Regions from separate parts of the Zhihengliuella halotolerans genome, predicted to be linked through region 1. Evidence: riboswitches for the same ligand, from Rfam matches in the RefSeq annotation. Region 1 holds a riboswitch; each other region holds the start of a gene.
The links. Region 1 has a riboswitch for thiamine pyrophosphate ahead of EV380_RS10020 (ECF transporter S component). Riboswitches for the same ligand answer to the same signal wherever they lie in the genome.

Region 1 (6,261 bases):
CTCGGCGGCGACGCCGCGACCCTGCTGGTGCACGTGAACGCTCAGGATCTGGCGGACCCGGACGGGTACGCGCAGATCGAGGGCATCGACGCGCCGGTTTCGGCGCGACTCGCGCACCGAATTGCGTGCACCGGCGCGGTGCAGAAAGTCGTCTTCGACCGGGCCGGACGTATCGTCGGGTTGGGGTCCAAGGAACGAGTCTTCACGGCTCATCAGCGGCGGGCGATCACCGCCCGGGACGGCGGATGCGTCATCCCCGGCTGCATGATTCCCGCGTCGTGGTGCGAGATCCACCATGTGACGCCCTGGGCGCAGGGTGGCCCGACGCATACTGACAACGGGGCCCTGGTGTGCTTTTTCCATCACCGGTCGATCGAGGACTCCGGGTGGCAGATCCAGATGCGTTCCGGGGTCGTCTACGTGAAAGCGCCGGAGTGGATCGACCCGGAAGAGGTGTTCCGGCCCGCCCAGACCTCCCAGACTCGACGGCTCGCCGCCAGACTATTCAACGACACGGCCCTGGCCGCGCCCACCGGAAACGCGAGCAGTGACGGCAGTCTCGGTGGCGAGAAGAGATGCGACCGCGGTGGTGCGGGAGACCGCGGTGGCGGGCAAGGAGACCGCAGCGGTGGCACTCGCGGCGGCGGCGCGATTCCCATGGTGGTCGCGCGAGGCCGCGGCGAAAGTCGCATTCGTCTCAGCCGCGCCAAGAGCGGCAGGACGCCCGCCCGATCGCGCCGCACCACGTCCTCCAACCGGCCTGACAGAACTCCTCAGTTGGTCCAGACGACGTTCCACGTGCCCGCCGCGACCGCCGCGACGACGGCGGCCGCGCCGACCAGGGCGCCGGCCACCACGATGACCGCGTCCCGACGCCTGAACGTGGACTCGCGGGCCCAGGTGCGCTCGTCGCCGCCGAACCCCTTGGCCTCCATGCTGACCGCGAGCCGCGAGGCCCGCCGCAACGCCTGCACGATCAGGGCGAAGGCCTGGCCCGCATTGGCCTTGGTGCGCTGCCACGCGCTGCCGTGCGAGCCGACGCCGCGCGCGCGGCGCGCCATCGACAGCACCTGCCACTCCTCGGCCAGCAACCCGACGAGCCGCATCGCCGCCAACGCGCCGAGCACGAACCGGTGCGGCAGCCGCAGCTTCTGCGAGAGCGCGTTCGCCAGATCCGTCGGATTCGTGCTGGCAATCATCACCACCGCCGGCAGCGCCACGGCGAAAATGCGCACACCCGTCGCGAGCCCCGCCTCAAGCGACCCCGTCGAGATCGTCACGGGGCCGAACTCGACGAGCATCCGCCCGGAAGTCTCCCCCACCAGCGTGGTCCCCCACGCCGCGAACAGACCCGCCACCAGAAGCGGCCAGGCACGAAGAAGGAAATCCCGGATCCGCACCCCGGAGAGCGGCAGCAGCATGAGTGTCGCGGCGACGACGACGGCCGCGCTGACGAAGTCCATCGACACGATCAGCACGAGCGTCACGCACCCGATCGCGGCCAGCTTCGACAACGGATTCGCCCGCCCGAGGAAGCTCCGCGCCGCCCGCTGGCTCGGTTCCAGCGAGAGCCGCGGCTGCTGCGGACCCTCTGGCACGACGACGTCGCCCAGATCCCGCACGTCGATCTGCTCGGCGCCGATCGCCTGCGCGAAATGCTCGTCGTGCGTGACCGCGACGATCGACGTCCCGGCCTCCCGCTCCGCGCGCAACAGCAGGGCCAGCTCGCGCCACGTGTTCGCGTCCTGCCCGAACGTCGGTTCGTCGAGAATCAGCACGCGCGGCCGGGTCGCCAGGACGGCCGCCACGGAGAGACGCCGCTTCTCCCCGCCCGAGAGCGTGAACGGGTTGGCCTCGGCGAGCTCCGTCAACCCGAGGCGGTCGAGCAGCTCGTCGGTGCGGGCCGCGATCTCGGCCTCGTCCATGAGCGGCCGCCCGTCCTCACCGCGGGCGTGACGCTGACCGTACTCCAGTTCCTCGCGCACGCTCGGGGCCACGAACTGATGCTCCGGTTCCTGGAACACGGAGCCGATGCGGCTGACCAGGTCCGCCGCGCGCCACGCGTACGGCCGCGCGAGCGGTCCGGAGCCGCCGTCGTAGGTGAGCTCACCGCCGAACTCCGGCAGCAGGCCGCCGAGCGTCAGCGCGAGCGTCGACTTGCCAGCGCCGTTGGGCCCCGTCACGCAGACCGCGCGGCCGGCCGTCAGTTCGAGGTCGACGCCCGTGAGGTTCGGGGCGTCGTTTTTGCCGCGGCCGACGGCGAGGCCGCGGGCGGAGAGCGCCGTCGTCGTGCCCGTCGCCGGGGACACTGGCGGGAGCACGGGCACGTGGCCCGGGACCCAGACGCCCGCGGCGATGAGCCGCTCGCGCACGGGGCCGGGCGCGAAGAGCTCGTCGGGCGTACCGGCCGCGACGATGCCTCCGCCGGGTTCGAGGACGAGGACGCGGTCGACGTGCGGGGCCCACGCGGAGAGCCGGTGCTCGACGATCACGGCCGTCGCGCCGGTCTCGTCGAGCACGCGCACGACGGCGTCGCGCACCTCGAGCACGCCGTCCGGGTCGAGGTTGGCGGTGGGTTCGTCGAGCAGCAGCAGCTTCGGGGCCATCGCGAGCAGGCCCGCGAGCGCGAGCCGCTGCTTCTGGCCTCCGGAGAGCGCCGAGGTCGACGCCTGCAGGTCCACATCGAGTCCGACCGCCGCGAGGGCCGCGTCGACCCGGGGGCCGATCTGCTCGCGCGGGACCGCGTGGTTCTCGCAGCCGAAGGCGACGTCGTCTCCCACCGTCGACTGGACGACCTGCGTCTCCGGATCCTGCTGCATGAGGCCGGTGGCACCCGTCAGCTCGTGCGCGGGCACCCCGTCGATACTCAGGCTGCCGGCGGCCTCGGACTCATCGTCCTCGTGCACGACCCCCGCGAGGGCGTGCAGCAGCGTCGACTTGCCGGCCCCGGACGGGCCGACCAGCAGGACGCGCTCGCCCGGGGACACGCGCAGGTCCAGGCCGGACACGGCCGGCGTCGTGCGGTCCGCATGGCGCCAGCCCCACCCCGAGGCGACGACTTCGGCCCCGGCGACCCGGGTGCTGGGATCGACGGTTGTCACCTCAGCCCCGAACCGGTTCCTGCGCGGCCTTGCGCGAAGCGAGCGAGGACAGGGCGCCGGTGCGTGCCAGGGCGCGGGTCACAGCCCACGAGAGGAAGCCGGCGATAACCAGGCCCGAGACGACGGCGAAGCCCATGTAGGCGAACTTCATGGGCAGCGTGTAGGCCGGGTACCAGTTGACGATGAACAGGGCGTTGACGGCCGCGAACAACGCTGCGCCGAATCCGCCGAGCAGGGCGGCGGGCAGCCCGAAGCGGCGGTAGCGGAAGGCCGCGAAAGCGGCCTCAGCGCCGAGCCCCTGGACGAGTCCCGAGAGCAGCACCGTCATGCCCCAGTGCGAACCCATCAGCATTTCGACGACCGCGGCGACGATCTCGCAGTAGAGCGCGGCACCGGGCTTGCGGATGATCAGGGCGCCGAGCACGGCCGGGAACAGCCACATGCCCAGCACGAGCCCGGACGCCGGCGGGAAGCCGGCCCACAGGAACTGGATGCCTACATAGGAGAAGTTCCAGGCCCAGAAGATGACGCCGGAGACAACCGCGATGACGGAAGCGATGACGATGTCGGCGACGCTCCAGCCGGTCCGGCTGGGCTTCGTGATTGTTTTCATGATGGTCCTCCTTGGACTACAAGGAGGGGAAGACGCGTTGGACGCGTCCCAAGAGAACTCGACTCCCTTCGCCGGTACTAACCGGATCAGGTTCGAGGGTCTGCGCGTTGCGCACTCTCAGCGTTCCGCCGCGATGGCGAACGCTCCCCTGTCGTAAGTGATGTGCTGGCCAGTCTAGCGCCGCGCTATGCTGGGCGGGTAATCGCCCTGCCACGACGGGAGTAATGCACGTGAACCTGATTCTGAAGCTACTCGGGACCGCGGTTTCACTCGGCGCCGGTTTCGCCGGCTCGAAGATTGTCGACAGCGTCTGGCTCAAAGCCACCGGCCAGAAGCCGCCGAAACCCGGCGACAAGGAAGCCCAAGCGGAGTCGAGCCTGCGCCAGGCTCTCGGATTCGCCGTGACGTCGGCGATCGTGGCCGCGGTGATCCAGGTCCTGACCGAGCGCGGCACCGAGAGCGCCATCACCTACTTCAAGCGGACCGCGGACGAGGTCTAGCACGCAAGAGGGCGGCGGCCGCACACTCCGAAGACGGGCAGTGCGGCCGCCGCCCTCTTTCAGGTCTCGGGCCTTCCGGTCAGTCCTCGCGATCGGAATGCGCGGCCACGACGGCGTCGAGTTCGTCGCGCTCGAGCGTCTCGCGGTTCAGGTGCCGGGTCCGGTAGCCGGCGCGGCTGACCATGTGCGCGCTGACCGGCGCCGTGACCAGCTGCAGCAGCCACGCGAAGATCAGGATCGGAACGGTCGCCCAGCTGCCCGTCTGCAGCGCGACCGCCATCAAGAGGAGCAGCAGGCCGAGCACCTGCGGCTTGGTCGCGGCGTGCATCCGCGAGAGCAGGTCCGGGAACCGGAGCATGCCGAGCGCCGCGGCGAAGGACATCAGCGAGCCCACGACCAGGCAGATCGCCGTCGCGATGTCGCGAATCATCTCCCACATCACGAGTTCCTCCGATCGGTCACGTAGCGCGAGATCGTCACGGAGCCGATGAACCCGAGCACGCAGGCGAGCACCACGAACGCCAAGTGGTCAGTATGCCCCGCGACAGCCATGTCGATGCACAGAGCCGCGATGATGATCGCGAGCAGCACGTCCATGGCGATGGCCCGCTCCAAGATGGACGGGCCGCGCATGATGCGCACGATCACGAGCACCGTGGCGAGGCCGAGCAAGATCCCCGAGATCCAGGCGGCAACGGTCAGCATCAGGCGTCCTCCTTCTTCAATGCGTCGAGTTCTGCGCGCGTGCCCATGACCTTGATCAAACCGGCTTCGGTCGCCCGCGCCGAGGCTCGGAAGGCCTCCGCCTCCTCATCGGTATCGACATCGAGGACGTGCATGTAGAGGATCGCCGAGCGCCTGTCGACTTCCACGACGACCGAGCCCGGGATGAGCGTGAGCGTGTGCGCGACGAGGGTGACCATGAGGTCGTTGTGGCTGCGCAGCGGCACACCGACGATGGCGGAGCGGACGCGCCGCCCGCGGAAGACCGCCAGGGCGAACACGTTCATGCTGGCCACCACGACGTTGCCGAGGAAACGGACGATGAAGAGCAGGGCCTGCCAGAGGTTGAACCTGCCGGAGAGGTGCACCGGCGGCAGCCTGAACGCGGAGACGATCCCGAGGGAGATGAGGAAGCCGAAGACGAGGTTTCCGGCGCTGAAGTCGATCCACATCGCACCCCACAGCAGCGTCATGCCCACGATGAGCGGCAGCTCGACCATGAACCTGCGGCGTCGTCGCCGCAGTACGGCAGCGACGTGCCGGAGCTTGCGCCGGCGGTTGGACACGGCGGGCATCGTCATCGCCCACCTCCAACAGTCTCGGGGTTGCCGGGGTTCGGTACGTAACCGTCGAAAGCGTCGGGGCCGAGGACCGCCTCGATGTAAGGAGTGCGCTCGAACATGCTCTCCGCTGCCTGATCGGAGAACTCGAACAGCGGCCCCGCGAAGACGGTCAGGGCCACGCCGAGGAGCACGAGCGCCGCCGTCGCGCCCACCATCGTCGGCGGCAGCGTACGACGGCGGGTGGCCACCGCCGTCGTCGTGCCCTCCTCGAGGGCGTCGAGAAGCCGCGGCTCCGGGTCTTCGGCGTCGGCCGCGCGGCGCCAGAACGCCCGGTTCCAGACGCGGGCGATGGCCAGCAAGGTCAGCAGCGACGTCGCGGCGGCGCCGACGAGCAGGACCCAGGCCACCGGCGTGCCCAAGGCGACGCCGCCCTGCATGAGACCGAGTTTGCCCAGGAAGCCGGAGAACGGCGGGATGCCGGCCAGGTTCATCGCGGGCACGAAGAACAGGACGGCCAGCAGCGGCGAGAGCTTCGCGAGCGATCCCAGCCGGTCGACGTTGGAGCTGCCGGCCCGGCGTTCGATGAGGCCCGCGACGAGGAAGAGCGAGGTCTGGACGATGATGTGGTGGGCGACGTAGTAGACGGTCGCGCCGAGGGCCACCACATTGCCCACGGCGAGCCCGAAGACCATGTAGCCGATGTGGCTCGTGAGCGTGAACGAGAGCATGCGCTTGATGTCCTGCTGGGCGATGGCGCCGAG
Region 2 (6,261 bases), 1.6 Mb from region 1:
CCGTCGACGAGTTGAGCGAAAAAGCCGATGACGGCCAGGATGATGAGCGATCGCACGGGTATACCTTCCTGTCGGGCTTGGGGTCGGGGGACACGGGAACGTCACGAGCTTCCCGAGAATGCCCACACTAGGACCGCGCGGCGTGCTGCCTCCCCTGTGCTGCGGACGACGTCGCATGATGACTCTCCGTGTCGGACGCGGGCTCGTCGGGTGACGATAGATGTCGCCGGCCGGGCCGCGTAGGGTGAACCGGTGATCGAACTCGATGTGCTCGCCTGGGCCGTGCTCGCGTGCGGCGCGCTGCTCGCGGGCTTCGCCAAGACCGCGCTGCCCGGCGCCGGAACCCTCTGCGTCGCGATCTTCGCTGCCGTCCTTCCGGCCCGCGAGTCAACGGGCGCGCTGCTCGTTCTCCTGATCGTCGGCGACCTGTTCGCGGTCTGGATGTACCGGCACGACGTCGACTGGCGCACCCTGCGCCGCCTCGTTCCCGGAGTGCTGGCCGGCATGGTCGTCGGCGCCGTGTTCCTCGGCTCCTCCACGGACGACGTCGTCCGCCGCGTCATCGGGACGATCCTGCTCGCGCTGCTGGGCTTCGCGCTGTGGCAGCGACGGGCGAAGGCCCGGTCCGACGCGGTCGCATCGCCGTCGCGCGCGGCCGGCTACGGTTACGGCACGCTCGGCGGATTCACGACGATGGTCGCCAACGCCGGAGGACCGGTCATGAGCCTGTACCTGCTCTCCATGCGCCTGCCCGTGAAGGCCTTCCTCGGCACCACGGCTTACTTCTTCTTCGCCGTGAACCTGGCCAAGCTGCCGTTCCAGATCGGTCTGGGCCTGCTAGATGCGCAAATCTTCGCGATCTCCGCCGCCCTGGTTCCGCTCGTCGTGGTCGGGGCTTTCGCCGGTCGCTGGCTCGCGACGCGCATCTCGCAGCGGTTCTTCGAGGTCGCGGTCCTGGTCCTGACCGGGGTCGGCGCGGCGAACCTGCTGATCTGAACGACGGCGCCCGGGCGCTCAGCCGTGCTGGGCGACGTCTTGGCTCAGGATTCCGGGCCACGTGCGGACCTCGTCCGGCGTGGATGCGACCTGCAGCCGCGCCTCGGGGAGCAGCGACGCGAGCGCCTCAGCCGTGGAAAGCGGGTGGGCGGGGTCGTCGACCCACGCGAGGATCGTTGCCGGCACCCCGAGCCCGGCGATCGTCTCGCGCGGGGGCAGATCGGTGTCCGCCGCCCCGCGGAACAGTGCGGGCAGCAGGTGCTCGGCGACGTCGGGTACCGTCGCTGGTGCGCCCACCGTCGCCGGCGGCGGCGGGACGTTGGCGCCGGCGGCCACGAACGCGCGCGCCCCGCGCCGCTCGATGAGCGCGGCGGCCCGCCGGTAGTCCTCACCCTTGGCGGCACGCGTCTGCCACGCCGTCGGCGGGACCAGCAGGGTCAGGCCGCAGAAGCGCCCCGGGTCGCGCACCGCGGCGTGCAGCAGCGTCGCCGCACCCATCGACGGCCCCACCCCGTGCACGGCCTCGCCCGGGAAGAAACGCTCGAGCAGGGCCAGCAGGTCCTCCGCCAGCACCTCCCAGCGGTAGTCGCCGGGCGCCTGTCGCCCCGTCGACCGCCCGTGCCCGCGCGCGTCGTAGCGCAACAGCCGCGTCCCGCTGAGCCCGCGGCCGAGGTCCAGATCGAGCACCCGGTCGCGGGCGCGCGAGGACGTCAGGCCGTGCAGCTGGACCACCGGATGCCCGCCCTCATCGCTGAGCTCCACGTCCAGGTCGGCACCCGGAACCGTGAACTTCGCCATGGGGCCTCCCGTCATGATGCTGTCGCGGTGCGGAAATTGAAGGTTAGGCTACCAGCATGCGGCTCACCAGCATCGCGCAGTTGCGTCTGCCTTTCGGGCGGCTTTACGGGTACGACGTCGCCGTCTCGTCTCCCGCGGGCGCGTTGCCCCTGTCCTTCGATCAGCGCCGCCACGTCGGCGTGGGCGAGCGGCCCGGGGCGTGGATGGGTGTGTCCTTCCGCCTCGCGGAGACGCTCTCGAAGGACGACTTGGCCGCGGCGTGGCTGGCCGTGATCGCCCGGCATGGCACCCTGCGTTCGGTTGTCGACCCCGGCGACGGCGACGGTCCCCGCCTGCACCAGGTCCACGTCGGCGCCGGCCGCTGGGTAGAGCACCCGATCGGCGCTGGCCAGGCCGTCGAGGCCGCGGTCCGCGACGTCTTCGACCGCCGCTGCACGCCCTTCTCGACGCCGTCGCACCGGATCTGCGTGCTCGAGACCGCCGCCGGACCCACGGTGATCGTCGCCGCCGACCACACCCACGTGGACATGTGGTCGATGCTCGTCATCGTCCGCGACCTCGTTGCCGCGCTCCGCGGCACGCACGACGGCGCCGGCCCCGTGCTGCCGCCGGCGCCCGACTTCGCCGAGCACACCCGCGCCCTCACCGACCGGCCCGCCGCCCCCGAGGACGTCCGCCGCCGCTGGGCCGAGATCATGCACGTCGGCGCCGGGGGCATGCCGGTGTTCCCGCTGCCGCTCGGTCCATCCGCGCCGCACCCCGAACGCGTCGAGGTCCGCGACGTGCTCGGCACCGCGGCCTGCGCCGCGCTCGCCGAGAGCGCCCGTGCCGCCGGCGTCTCGACCCTCACCTCGGCCGTGTCGGCGATGACCGCCGTGACCGCCGAGCTCGCCGGATCCGCCCTGCGTGCGGTCTTCCCCGTGCACAGCCGGCACGACGACGCCTGGCACGACTCCGTGGGCTGGTTCATCACCAATTCGGTGCTCGAGTCGGGCGATCCGGAGCCTGGCGCCTGCGCACGTGCGGTGAAGGCCGCCGTGCGGCTCGGGTCGTACCCCCTAGAGGAGCTGCTGCGCCCGTGGGGCGGGATGCCGGCGACGCCGGGCATGTTCGCAATCTCGTGGCTGGACCTGCGCCGACTGCCGGTCCGGGTGCCGCCGGAGTGCCTCGACATGCACTACGTGGGCGCGAGCATCGCGACCGACGGCGTCATGTTGTGGTTCATCCTCGACGAATCGGGACTGCACCTGCGGTGCCGCTACCCGGACACGCACGAGGCGCGGGCGAACGTCGGGGCCTGGCTCGACGCCGTCGTACTGCGCCTGCAGGCCTCCGCGCGGGCGCCACAGCCGCAGCCCTGAGCGGGCACGCGCCCGGGCCGCGGGCGGCGGGCACCGTGATACGGTCCTTGGGAAACGACTCGGGGCGCCACCACCGGTGGCTGAGATGCGACCCGTAGAACCTGATCCAGTTAGTACTGGCGAAGGGAATGTCCGATGCGATCCCGCGCATCCCCCGGTGATACCGGCTTCCGCGGGCGCCCCAGACGCACCCTCGCCGCAAGAGCAGAAGGGCGAGCACATGACAACAGCAACAGCCGCGGAAGCGCAGCAGACGGCCCCGGCGATCTCCGACCAGGTGGTCCTCGTGACCGGCGGGGCGCGCGGATTGGGCCGGGCCATCACCGAGGCGTTCCTGCGCGAGGGCGCGCGGGTCGTCATCGGCTACAACGCGAGCCGTCAGGCCGCCGAGGAGCTCGCCGCCGCGCACCCCGGCCGCGTCGTCGCCGTGCAGGCCGACGTCCGCGACCGGGCGCAGGTCGAGGCGCTCGTCGCCGCGGCCAAGGCCGCGTTCGGCGCACCGCTGGCGACCGTGGTCAACAACGCGCTGGTTGACTTCTCCTTCAACGGCGACGGCCGCTCGCACGCCCACGAGATCACCTACGACGAGTTCTCCCAGCAGTTCTCCGGCACCGTCGAGGGCGCGATCAACGTCGTCCAGGCAGCCCTGGCCGACTTCGCGGAGCTCGGCTCCGGCCGCGTCGTGAACGTCGGCACCAACCTCTTCCAGAACCCCGTCGTGCCGTACCACGACTACACCGCGGCCAAAGCGGCACTGCTCTCCCTGACGCGCACCTTCGCCGCCGACCTGGGGCCGCGCGGCATCCGCGTGAACATGGTCAGCGGCGGGCTGCTGCGCACGACCGACGCGAGCGCGGCGACCCCGGAGGCCGTGTTCGACGCGATCGCCGAGGGCACCCCGCTGCGCTCGGTCACGACGCCGGCCGAGTTCGCGGACGCCGTCCTCTTCTTCGCCTCGCCCTGGGCGCGGTCCGCCACGGGGCAGAACCTCGTGATCGACGGCGGGCTGGTGAAGGACTGATGCCCGGCGTCCGGCAGGTGCACCTCAACCTCTTCGCGCACGGCTGCGGGCACCACGTCGCCGCGTGGCGGCACCCGGACTCGAGCGTCGGGCGCCTCGGCGACATCGAGTACTGGGAGGGCCTCGCCCGCACGGCAGAGCGCGGGCTCTTTGACGCGGTCTTCCTGGCCGACGGCCAATCGGTGGGCCTCGACGGGCTCGACCGCGGGCCGCGCTGGTACCTGGAGCCGGTCACGACGCTCACCGCGATGGCCCGGGCAACCGAGAACATCGGCCTCGTCACGACGATCTCCAGCACCTTCTGGAATCCGTTCAACGCGGCCCGGCAGCTCGCGAGCCTCGACCACATCTCCGGTGGCCGGGCCGGCGTGAACGTCGTGACCTCGATGACCGACGCAGAGGCGCGCAACCACTCGATGGAGGCGCTGCCTCCCCATGAGGAGCGCTACGCGCGGGCGGAGGAGTTCGTGCGCGTGATCACCGGCCTCTGGGACTCCTGGCCATCCGAATCGATCCTCGCGGACCGTAAGGGCAAGTACGTCGACGCCGAGCTGCTGAAGCCGCTCGACCACCACGGCGCCGCGTTCGATGTCGCTGGTCCTCTCAACGTGCCGCAGTCGCCGCAGGGCCGGCCCGTGCTCTTCCAGGCCGGAGCCTCCGAGCCCGGGCGCGACCTGGCCGCCCGCTACGCTGAGGGCGTCTACGCGGTGGCGTGGGATCTGGAGTCGGCGCGGGCCTACCGCGAGGACATCCGCTCCCGAGCCGCTGCCCACGGCCGCGATCCCGACTCCCTGACGATCATGCCCGGCCTCGTCACGTACGTCGCGCGCACCGACGAGGAGGCGCGGCGGCGCCAGCGGGAGCTCAACGAGCTGCTGCCCGTGGAGGACTCCCTGCGTCAACTGTCGTTCTTCGTCGGCACCGACACCTCCGGCTGGGAGCTCGACGCCCCCGTCCCGGAGCTGCCGCCGCTCGAGGAGTTCACGGGGCCGCAGGGCCGCTACGCGACGGTGCTTCGCATCATCGAGAGCACCCGACCGACCGTGCGCGAGCTGCTCGGCTACCTCGCCGCCGGTGGCGGGCACGCCACGTTCATCGGCACCCCCGAGGCCATCGCGGACGAGATCGAGCGGTGGATCGACGCCGGTGCCGCCGATGGCTTCAATCTGATGCCTCCAGCGCTGCCGGCGAGCATCGAGGACTTCGTCGACCTCGTGGTCCCGGTCCTGCAGGAGCGCGGGCGCTTCCGCCGCGAGTACGGCGCCGGCACCTTGCGCTCGCACCTGTCGGAGGAACCGGCGACGCGAGCCGGCCTGGCCGCGGCCGCCGCTGGATAGCGCCGCTGGGTAGCGGCCCGCCGTCGGCGAAGTCACAGGCCGGGCCGGGAATGCGGGCGCCGGGCGCGCGGTTGTGCTGGGTATGCGAGCCATGACTTACCGTGAATACGGCACCCCAGACACCCTCGAACTCACCGACCAGCCGACCCCCAGCGTCGGCCCCGGCGCGGTCCTGATCCGCGTCGAGCGCGCGGCGGTCAACCCCGTCGATTGGAAACTGATGGCCGGCGGCCTGGACGGCCTGCTCGACGCCGTCTTCCCGGTCATCCCGGGCTGGGACGTCTCCGGCGTCGTCGAGCAGGTCGGCCCCGACACCCCGGAATTCGCCCCGGGCGACCGCGTCGCGGCCTACGGCCGCAAGGACGTCGTCTCGGGCGGCACGTTCGCCGAGTTCGTCGCACTCCCGGCCACGTCCGTCGCGCGCGTGCCCGAATCGGTCTCGTACGACGCCGCTGCGGGCCTGCCGCTCACGGGCCTGACCGCCCAGCGTTCGCTCGAGACGCTCGAGCTGACCGAGGAGGACACACTCCTGATCCACGCGGCCTCCGGCGGCGTCGGATTCCTCGCCGCGCAGCTCGCGCTTGAAATCGGCGCGACCGTGATCGGCACGGCCTCGGAGCGCAACCACGAGAAGCTGCGCGCACTCGGCGTCATTCCGGTGACGTACGGCGACGGGCTGGCCGAGCGCGTGCGCGCGGTGGCGCCCGGCGGCGTGACGGCCGTCGCCGACTTCGTCGGGGGAGTCCTG
Region 3 (6,261 bases), 840 kb from region 1:
CAGGCCGATCAAGGCCACGATCGTGCCCATGACCACGGGCGGCATGAGGCGGTGGATCCAGCCCGTGCCGGCCTTCTGGACGATCAGGCCGACCAGGAACAGGGCCGCGCCGGTGACGACGATGCCGCCGAGAGCACCGCCCATGCCGTGGGTGTTCATCGCGGCGCCGACCGGCGCCAGGAACGCGAACGACGAGCCGAGGTAGCTCGGCACGCGACCCGCCGTGATGATGAGGAAGAGGATGGTGCCGACGCCGGAGAAGAGCAGCGTGGTGGTGGCCGGAAAGCCCGTGATCGCCGGGACCAGGACGGTCGCGCCGAACATGGCCATGACGTGCTGGATGCCGATGCCGGTGGTCTGCAGCCAGTTCAGGCGTTCGTCGGGGGCGACGACCGAACCGGGGCGGATGGTCTTGCCATCGCCGTGCAGCGTCCAGCCGAAGCCGAGGGGGTTGCTCATGAGGGCCTTCCGGGGGTGGTCGGGTGCGGCTGGAGGGCTCGACGCGTGGGAACGCCGCCCTATCGGCCACAGAGCATCCTACCCGGGGCCGCGGACGCCGCGCCGTGACGGGGGCCGCGGCTTGGCGGGCATACCCCGGACCCGTCTCAGGGGCGGCGCTGGGCGAAGAAGTCCATCTCCTGCCGCGAGGATTCGAGGTACGCGTCCAGCATCGCCTCGCGTTCGCGCGGGTCGGCCTGCCGGGCGAGGCGCTGCGTGATCGCGATCGCCTGCTGCGTGGCGGCGTCGAATTCCGGGGAGGAGTACATGCCCAGCCAGTCGGCATACGGGTGGTCGGGGCGGTTGGCCGCGGCCAACCGCGTCCCGATGTCCTGGTAGAGCCAGTAGCAGGGCAGGACGGCGGCCGCGACCACCGCGTAGGAGCCGATCGCGGCCGCGGACAGCAGGTGGTTCAGGTAGGAGCGGGTCTCCGCGGACGTCGGCGCTTCGCCTTCCGTCGGGGTCTCCCCGCGGGCCTCCGCCTCGGCCAACCGCGCCTGGTGCAACCCCAGCTCCACCGCCAGGCACTCGCTGGCGCTGTTCGCCCAGAACTGCTGCTCGTCCAGAGTGGGGGCCAGCTGCGCCGCCCGCGAGAGGACCTTGGAGTACGTGCGAAGGTAGATCGAGTCCTGCGCCAGGTAGTGCTCGAAGTCCGCGCGCTCGAGCGTCCCGTCGGCCAGCTGCTTAACGAACCAGACGTCGTCGATCCGCGCCCGAAGATCCTCGATGAGGTCCCACCAGTACTGCACGTCGGCGCGCGGGTCCGGGACGGACTTCCCCGCCCAGAGCTGACCGAGGTGGCCGACCGGCCCGTGACCGGAGCCGACGTCGAGATCGGCCGCGTCGCGCAGCGCCTGCGTCAGCCAGCCCTTCGCGGCCCGCAGCGCGGTGGGCCAGTCGCCGAACCGCGCGTAGAGCGTCGCCATCGCCGACGACAGCGAGCACCCGGTCCCGTGCGTGCTCGTCGTGTCCACGCGCTCGTCGTCGAGTTCCAGGACGACGCCGTCGAGTCCCACGAGCGCGTCGGGGCACCGGCCGGCGGTCGCGCCGTCGTCGTGCCCGGCGAGGTGCCCGCCCTTGGCGAGCACCAGGACGTCCGCCTGCTGGGCCAGGCGCTGGGCCTGCTCGAGGGCCTCGGGCCACGTGGTGGCCGGCTCGGTGTCGAGCAGGACGGCGAGCTCGGGCAGGTTCGGGGTGACGAGATCCGCGTGGGAGACCAGGTAGCGCAGGGCGGCGACGGTGTCGTCGTCGGTGAGCCGGTCCCCGCTCGTGGCGACCATGACCGGGTCCAGCACCACGGCGGGGCCGCCCGGTCCGCGCCGGGGTGCGAGCCACGCGCCGACGGCCTCGATGGTCTCGACGTTGGCGAGCATGCCGATCTTCACGGCGTCGACGCGGACGTCGTCGGCGATCGCGTCCAGCTGGGCGGTGACGAAGTCGGCCGGCGGCAGGTGCACGCCCGTGACCCCGCGGGTGTTCTGCGCGGTCAGGGCCGTCAGAGCGGCCATCCCGTAGCCACCGCACGCGGCGATGGACTTCAGGTCGGCCTGGATGCCGGCGCCGCCGGACGGGTCGGAACCGGCGATCGAGAGGACGTTGGGGATCTCAGACATGTGCTTGATTCCATTCGGTGACGAGGTCGGCGGCGGCCCGGGCGGGATCGTCGGCGGCGCAGATCGCGCGCACGACGGCCAGCCCGGCCGCGGAGGAGGAGCGGGCGGCGGCGGCGTCGCCCGCGGCGACCCCGCCGATCGCGACGCAGGGCAGGGGCTGGCCAGCGGCGGTGTTCAGGCCGGAGCCCGGAGATGCGTCGGCGCCCGCGCGCACGAGGTCCACGAAGCGGGCGAAGCCGTCCCAGCCGAGGGGGTCTGGATGGTCCTTCTTCGTCGGCGTCGCGCGGATCGCGCCGGTGCCCAGGTAGTCGACGGTGCCCGCGCGGAGGCTCGCGAGGTCATCGAGCTCACCCGGCTCCGATGCGCTCAGGCCCAGCACCGCGTCCGCCCCGATGAGTTCGCGCACCGCCGTAGCCGGCAGGTCGGACTGGCCGAGGTGCACGCCGTCGACGGCGGCGCCCGCGGAGCGTGCGGCGAGGAAGACGTCTACGCGGTCGTTCACCACCAGGGTGGCGCGGCCCGCGGTGTGCGCGGCGGACGCGATCGTGGCGGCCAGGAAGTCCCGGGCCGGCAGGTTCTTGGCCCGTAGCTGCACCATGCGCAAACCGCCGGCGACGGCACCGGCCACGATGTCCGCGAGTTCCCGGCCGACGGTGCTCTCAGCATCCGCGACAAGGTATATAGCCAAGTCATCTGCGGAGTACCGGCGGCTCACCGGGTGTCTCCCGCGTCCGCGCCACGAGGATTCTGGCCGATCGGCTCCGCCGCGTCCTGCACGCGGGCGACACGTGCATGCCCGCCCACGAATGCGCCGATGTCCGCGGGGGTGACGGTGGCGAGCGCGTCGAGGAACGCCGCCTGGAACGAGCCCGGCCCCGGGGTGCCTGCGGCGGCGCGCTCAGCGGCGGCGGAGTAGAAGGCGTGCGCGGCCGCCACCGATTCGACATCGGTCATCCGCTCGACCCGTCCGGTCGCGACGAAGGCCGCGATGATCGCGCCGAGAGCGCACCCGCCGCCCGTGACGCGGGTCAGCAGCTCCGAACCGCCGCCGACCCGGATCACGTCCCGGCCGTCGGTGATCAGATCGGCGGCGCCGGAGACGGCGACCACGCGAGTGGGGGCGGCGCCGTCGTGCCGGGTGGCCGTGAGCGCGAGGCGGACCGCGCCGGGGACGGCGGCGTCGACGTCGTCCGTTGCGTCCACCCCGCGCCCGCCGGAGCCGGTGCCCGCGAGGGCGAGGATCTCCGAGGCGTTGCCGCGGACGACGGCGGGGGAGTGGGTGAGCAGCTCGTGCGCGAACCGGGTGCGCAGCCCGACGGCGCCGGCGGCGACCGGATCGAGCACCCAGGGCGTGCCGTGCACGGTGGCCGCTCCGACGGCCTCGAGCATCCCGACGCGCTGGGCCTCGTGCGGGGTGCCGAGGTTGACGAGCAGGGCCGAGGCGATCGCGGCGAACTCGCCGGCCTCGCCCGGGACGTCCACCATCGCCGGGGCCGGTCCGGCGGCGAGCAGGACGTTGGCGGTGAAGTTCGCGACGACCTGATTGGTGGCGCACTGGATCAACGGGCTGGTTGCGCGCACGGCCGCGGTCAGCGCCGTTGCGCGTCGGGTGAAGCCGTCGCCCGCGGGTACGGGGTCCGACAAGGTGGGCGACATGGGAACCATGAAGCGACATCCCTCCGCTAGTACGAACTAGATCAGGTGTGTGCGGGTGTTCTCTCAGTCCCTGTGCGGGACACCCCGTGCCACTGTGTGGGCCAGCTTACGCGCCGGCGTGGCGCCGCGTCATCTCGGCCGGCTGGCGGGGCGTCACGGTGTGATTGACTACGCGCATGCCGACGAACATCGAGATCAAGGCCCGGGCCGCCGACCCGGAAGGGCTCCAGGCGGCGGTCGTCGCGATGGCGGATGCGGGGCCGGACGTCGTCGAGCAGGACGACACGTTCTTCGCGTGCCCGAACGGTCGGCTCAAGCTCCGCGTCCTCGGTTCGGCTCGCGGCGTGCTGATCTTCTACCGGCGGGCGGACGATCCTGGGCCGGCGTCGTCCTACTACGTCTGCTCGGAAACCTCCGATCCGGATGGTCTGCGCGCGGTGTTGGCCGCGGCAAACGACGAGACCGGGCGGGTGCGCAAGCGGCGGACGGTCTACCGGATCGGGCGGACACGTGTGCATCTGGACGCCGTCGAGGGGCTGGGCGACTTCGTGGAGCTGGAGGTCCCGGTCGACCACACGGCGACTCACGAGGCTGCGGTCGCTGAAGCCCACCGCCTCCTGGGCGTCCTCGGGATCGATGCCGGTTCGCTGGTGGAGGGCGCCTACGTCGATCTTCGGGCGGGCGACTGAGTCAGGCGGAAACGACCGGCTGGCGCAGGATCGTCCGCAACCGCTCCGGCGCCACCCGCCGGGCGTCGCTCAGGTAGATCTCGTGGTGGCGGCCGCTCAGCCGCAGCCCGTTCTCCGGCACGAATTCCCGGTGCATCGCCTCGAGGACGGCGGCCTCGTCGTCGTACGGGCCGACGTGAAGGGTCTGCACGCAGAGGCCCTCGGAGAGGGCCTCCAGGCGGACGTCGCCGAGGCGGGCTGGCGGGTCCTTCGCCCGCACGCGTGCGACGGCGTCGTCGTACAGGTCCGGTTCGATCCAGTCCGGGACCATGATCATCAGCGTCCACTCCCAGCGGGACTTGTCGCGCGCGGTGGTGAACGCGTCCATGTCTTCGGCCCACCACAGCCCTTCGAGTGGCGGGACGACGTAGTCGCGCCCGAGCTCCCGCTTGCTCGCGAACTTCAGGGTGTAGGCAACCGGATAGAGCGTCGCGATGGTGTCGGCGTACGCCGGTGACGTGTTCGGATCGCCGCGGCCATCGACGGCCAGGTAGCGCATCTCGGGGATCTCGAGCAGGCGGAACCGGCCCCGCGTCGCCCGGTAGGCGTCGAGGCTCTTCTTGAAGTCGATCTTCTCGGTCATGCAGGGGTCTCGGCCGTGGCAGCCACCTCGGACGCGGAGCGGAGGATGCAGAACTCGTTGCCTTCGGGGTCGGCGAGGACGACCCACCCGGTGCCCGGGCCGTACTTGCCGCGAAGATCGGCCACCTGCACGGCCCCGAGTTCGAGCAACCTGGCGAGTTCGTCGTCGCGTCCGCCCTCCCGCGGGCGCAGGTCGAAGTGGATGCGGTTCTTGACGGTCTTGGGCTCCGGTACCTGCAGGAAGAGAACGGCGGGCCCGGCGCTGGCCGGGTCGACGATGAGGCACTCGTCGTGGCCCGGAAGGTTCGGGTCAGACGGGTCGTCCGTGTAGCCGAGCACGGGTTTCCACCACTCGGACAGGGCGTGCGCATCGCGGCAGTCGATCGACGTGTGGCTGATGAAAGAGGTCATGGGGTCATTATCGTCCCGTGCGGGTGGCGACGCGAGGGTGGAAACGCGGCCCCGCCCGGCGGCCGGTAGTAGGTTGGAAGCCGAAACCCGATCCGAGGAGTCGTACATGAGCCAGTCGCCCGCCCGCCCCACCGCCCTCGTCACCGGAGCCAGCCGCGGCATCGGCGAAGCGATCGCCCGCGCGCTCGCCGACACCCACCACGTGCTCGTCGGCGGCCGCGACGAGGCCGCCGTCGCCGCCGTGGTCGCTTCGCTGCCGTCGGCCGAGCCGTGGGTCTGCGAGCTGACCGGCGACCTCGCGCCCCTCCCGGAGCGGCTCGACGTGCTGGTGCACTCCGCGGGCCTCGAGGCCTTCGGCACGGTCGAGGAGACCGCGCGCGAGGAATGGGAGCGCCTCTTCGACGTCAACGTCTTCGCCGTCGCCGAGCTGACGCGGCAGGCCCTGCCCGCCCTGCGCGCCGCCCGCGGGCTCGTCGTCGCCATCAACTCCGGCGCCGGCCTCACCGCGGGGGCCGGGTTCTCCGCCTACGCCGGCTCCAAGTTCGCCCTCCGCGCCCTGACAGACGCGCTGCGCGAGGAGGAGCGCGGCAACGGCGTACGCGTCTCCAGCGTGCACCCCGGGCGCGTCGACACCGCCATGCAGGAGCGCCTCACCGAGGCCTACGGCCAGGAATACGACGCCGGCCGCCACCTCGCGCCCGAGGACATCGCCGCCGCCGTGCGCACCATCGTCGAGATGCCCGAGCGCGGCACCATCGAGTCGGTGTCGGTCC

Region 2: it holds a riboswitch for thiamine pyrophosphate, as region 1 does, so the genes downstream of both, EV380_RS02675 (3-oxoacyl-ACP reductase) here and EV380_RS10020 (ECF transporter S component) in region 1, are expected to answer to the same signal.
Region 3: it holds a riboswitch for thiamine pyrophosphate, as region 1 does, so the genes downstream of both, thiM (hydroxyethylthiazole kinase) here and EV380_RS10020 (ECF transporter S component) in region 1, are expected to answer to the same signal.

The regions. Positions count from the first base shown of each region.
Region 1 covers NZ_SHLA01000001.1:2,201,154-2,207,414, forward strand. The annotation lists partial or broken gene EV380_RS17035 (DUF222 domain-containing protein) at 1-180, shown strand, start outside; gene EV380_RS10015 (ATP-binding cassette domain-containing protein) at 774-3,101, opposite strand; gene EV380_RS10020 (ECF transporter S component) at 3,103-3,714, opposite strand; TPP riboswitch at 3,761-3,874, opposite strand; gene EV380_RS10025 (DUF4235 domain-containing protein) at 3,945-4,214, shown strand; gene mnhG (monovalent cation/H(+) antiporter subunit G) at 4,294-4,653, opposite strand; gene EV380_RS10035 (MrpF/PhaF family protein) at 4,653-4,919, opposite strand; gene EV380_RS10040 (Na+/H+ antiporter subunit E) at 4,919-5,518, opposite strand; gene EV380_RS10045 (Na+/H+ antiporter subunit D) at 5,515-6,261, opposite strand, start outside.
Region 2 covers NZ_SHLA01000001.1:594,452-600,712, forward strand. The annotation lists gene EV380_RS02655 (sulfite exporter TauE/SafE family protein) at 1-56, opposite strand, end outside; gene EV380_RS02660 (sulfite exporter TauE/SafE family protein) at 253-996, shown strand; gene EV380_RS02665 (alpha/beta fold hydrolase) at 1,015-1,794, opposite strand; gene EV380_RS02670 (condensation domain-containing protein) at 1,851-3,155, shown strand; TPP riboswitch at 3,206-3,301, shown strand; gene EV380_RS02675 (3-oxoacyl-ACP reductase) at 3,376-4,176, shown strand; gene EV380_RS02680 (LLM class flavin-dependent oxidoreductase) at 4,176-5,513, shown strand; gene EV380_RS02685 (NADP-dependent oxidoreductase) at 5,605-6,261, shown strand, end outside.
Region 3 covers NZ_SHLA01000001.1:3,040,533-3,046,793, forward strand. The annotation lists gene EV380_RS13955 (uracil-xanthine permease family protein) at 1-459, opposite strand, end outside; gene thiD (bifunctional hydroxymethylpyrimidine kinase/phosphomethylpyrimidine kinase) at 606-2,111, opposite strand; gene EV380_RS16770 (thiamine phosphate synthase) at 2,104-2,799, opposite strand; gene thiM (hydroxyethylthiazole kinase) at 2,823-3,767, opposite strand; TPP riboswitch at 3,769-3,864, opposite strand; gene EV380_RS13975 (class IV adenylate cyclase) at 3,944-4,456, shown strand; gene EV380_RS13980 (GyrI-like domain-containing protein) at 4,458-5,078, opposite strand; gene EV380_RS13985 (VOC family protein) at 5,075-5,488, opposite strand; gene EV380_RS13990 (SDR family oxidoreductase) at 5,595-6,261, shown strand, end outside.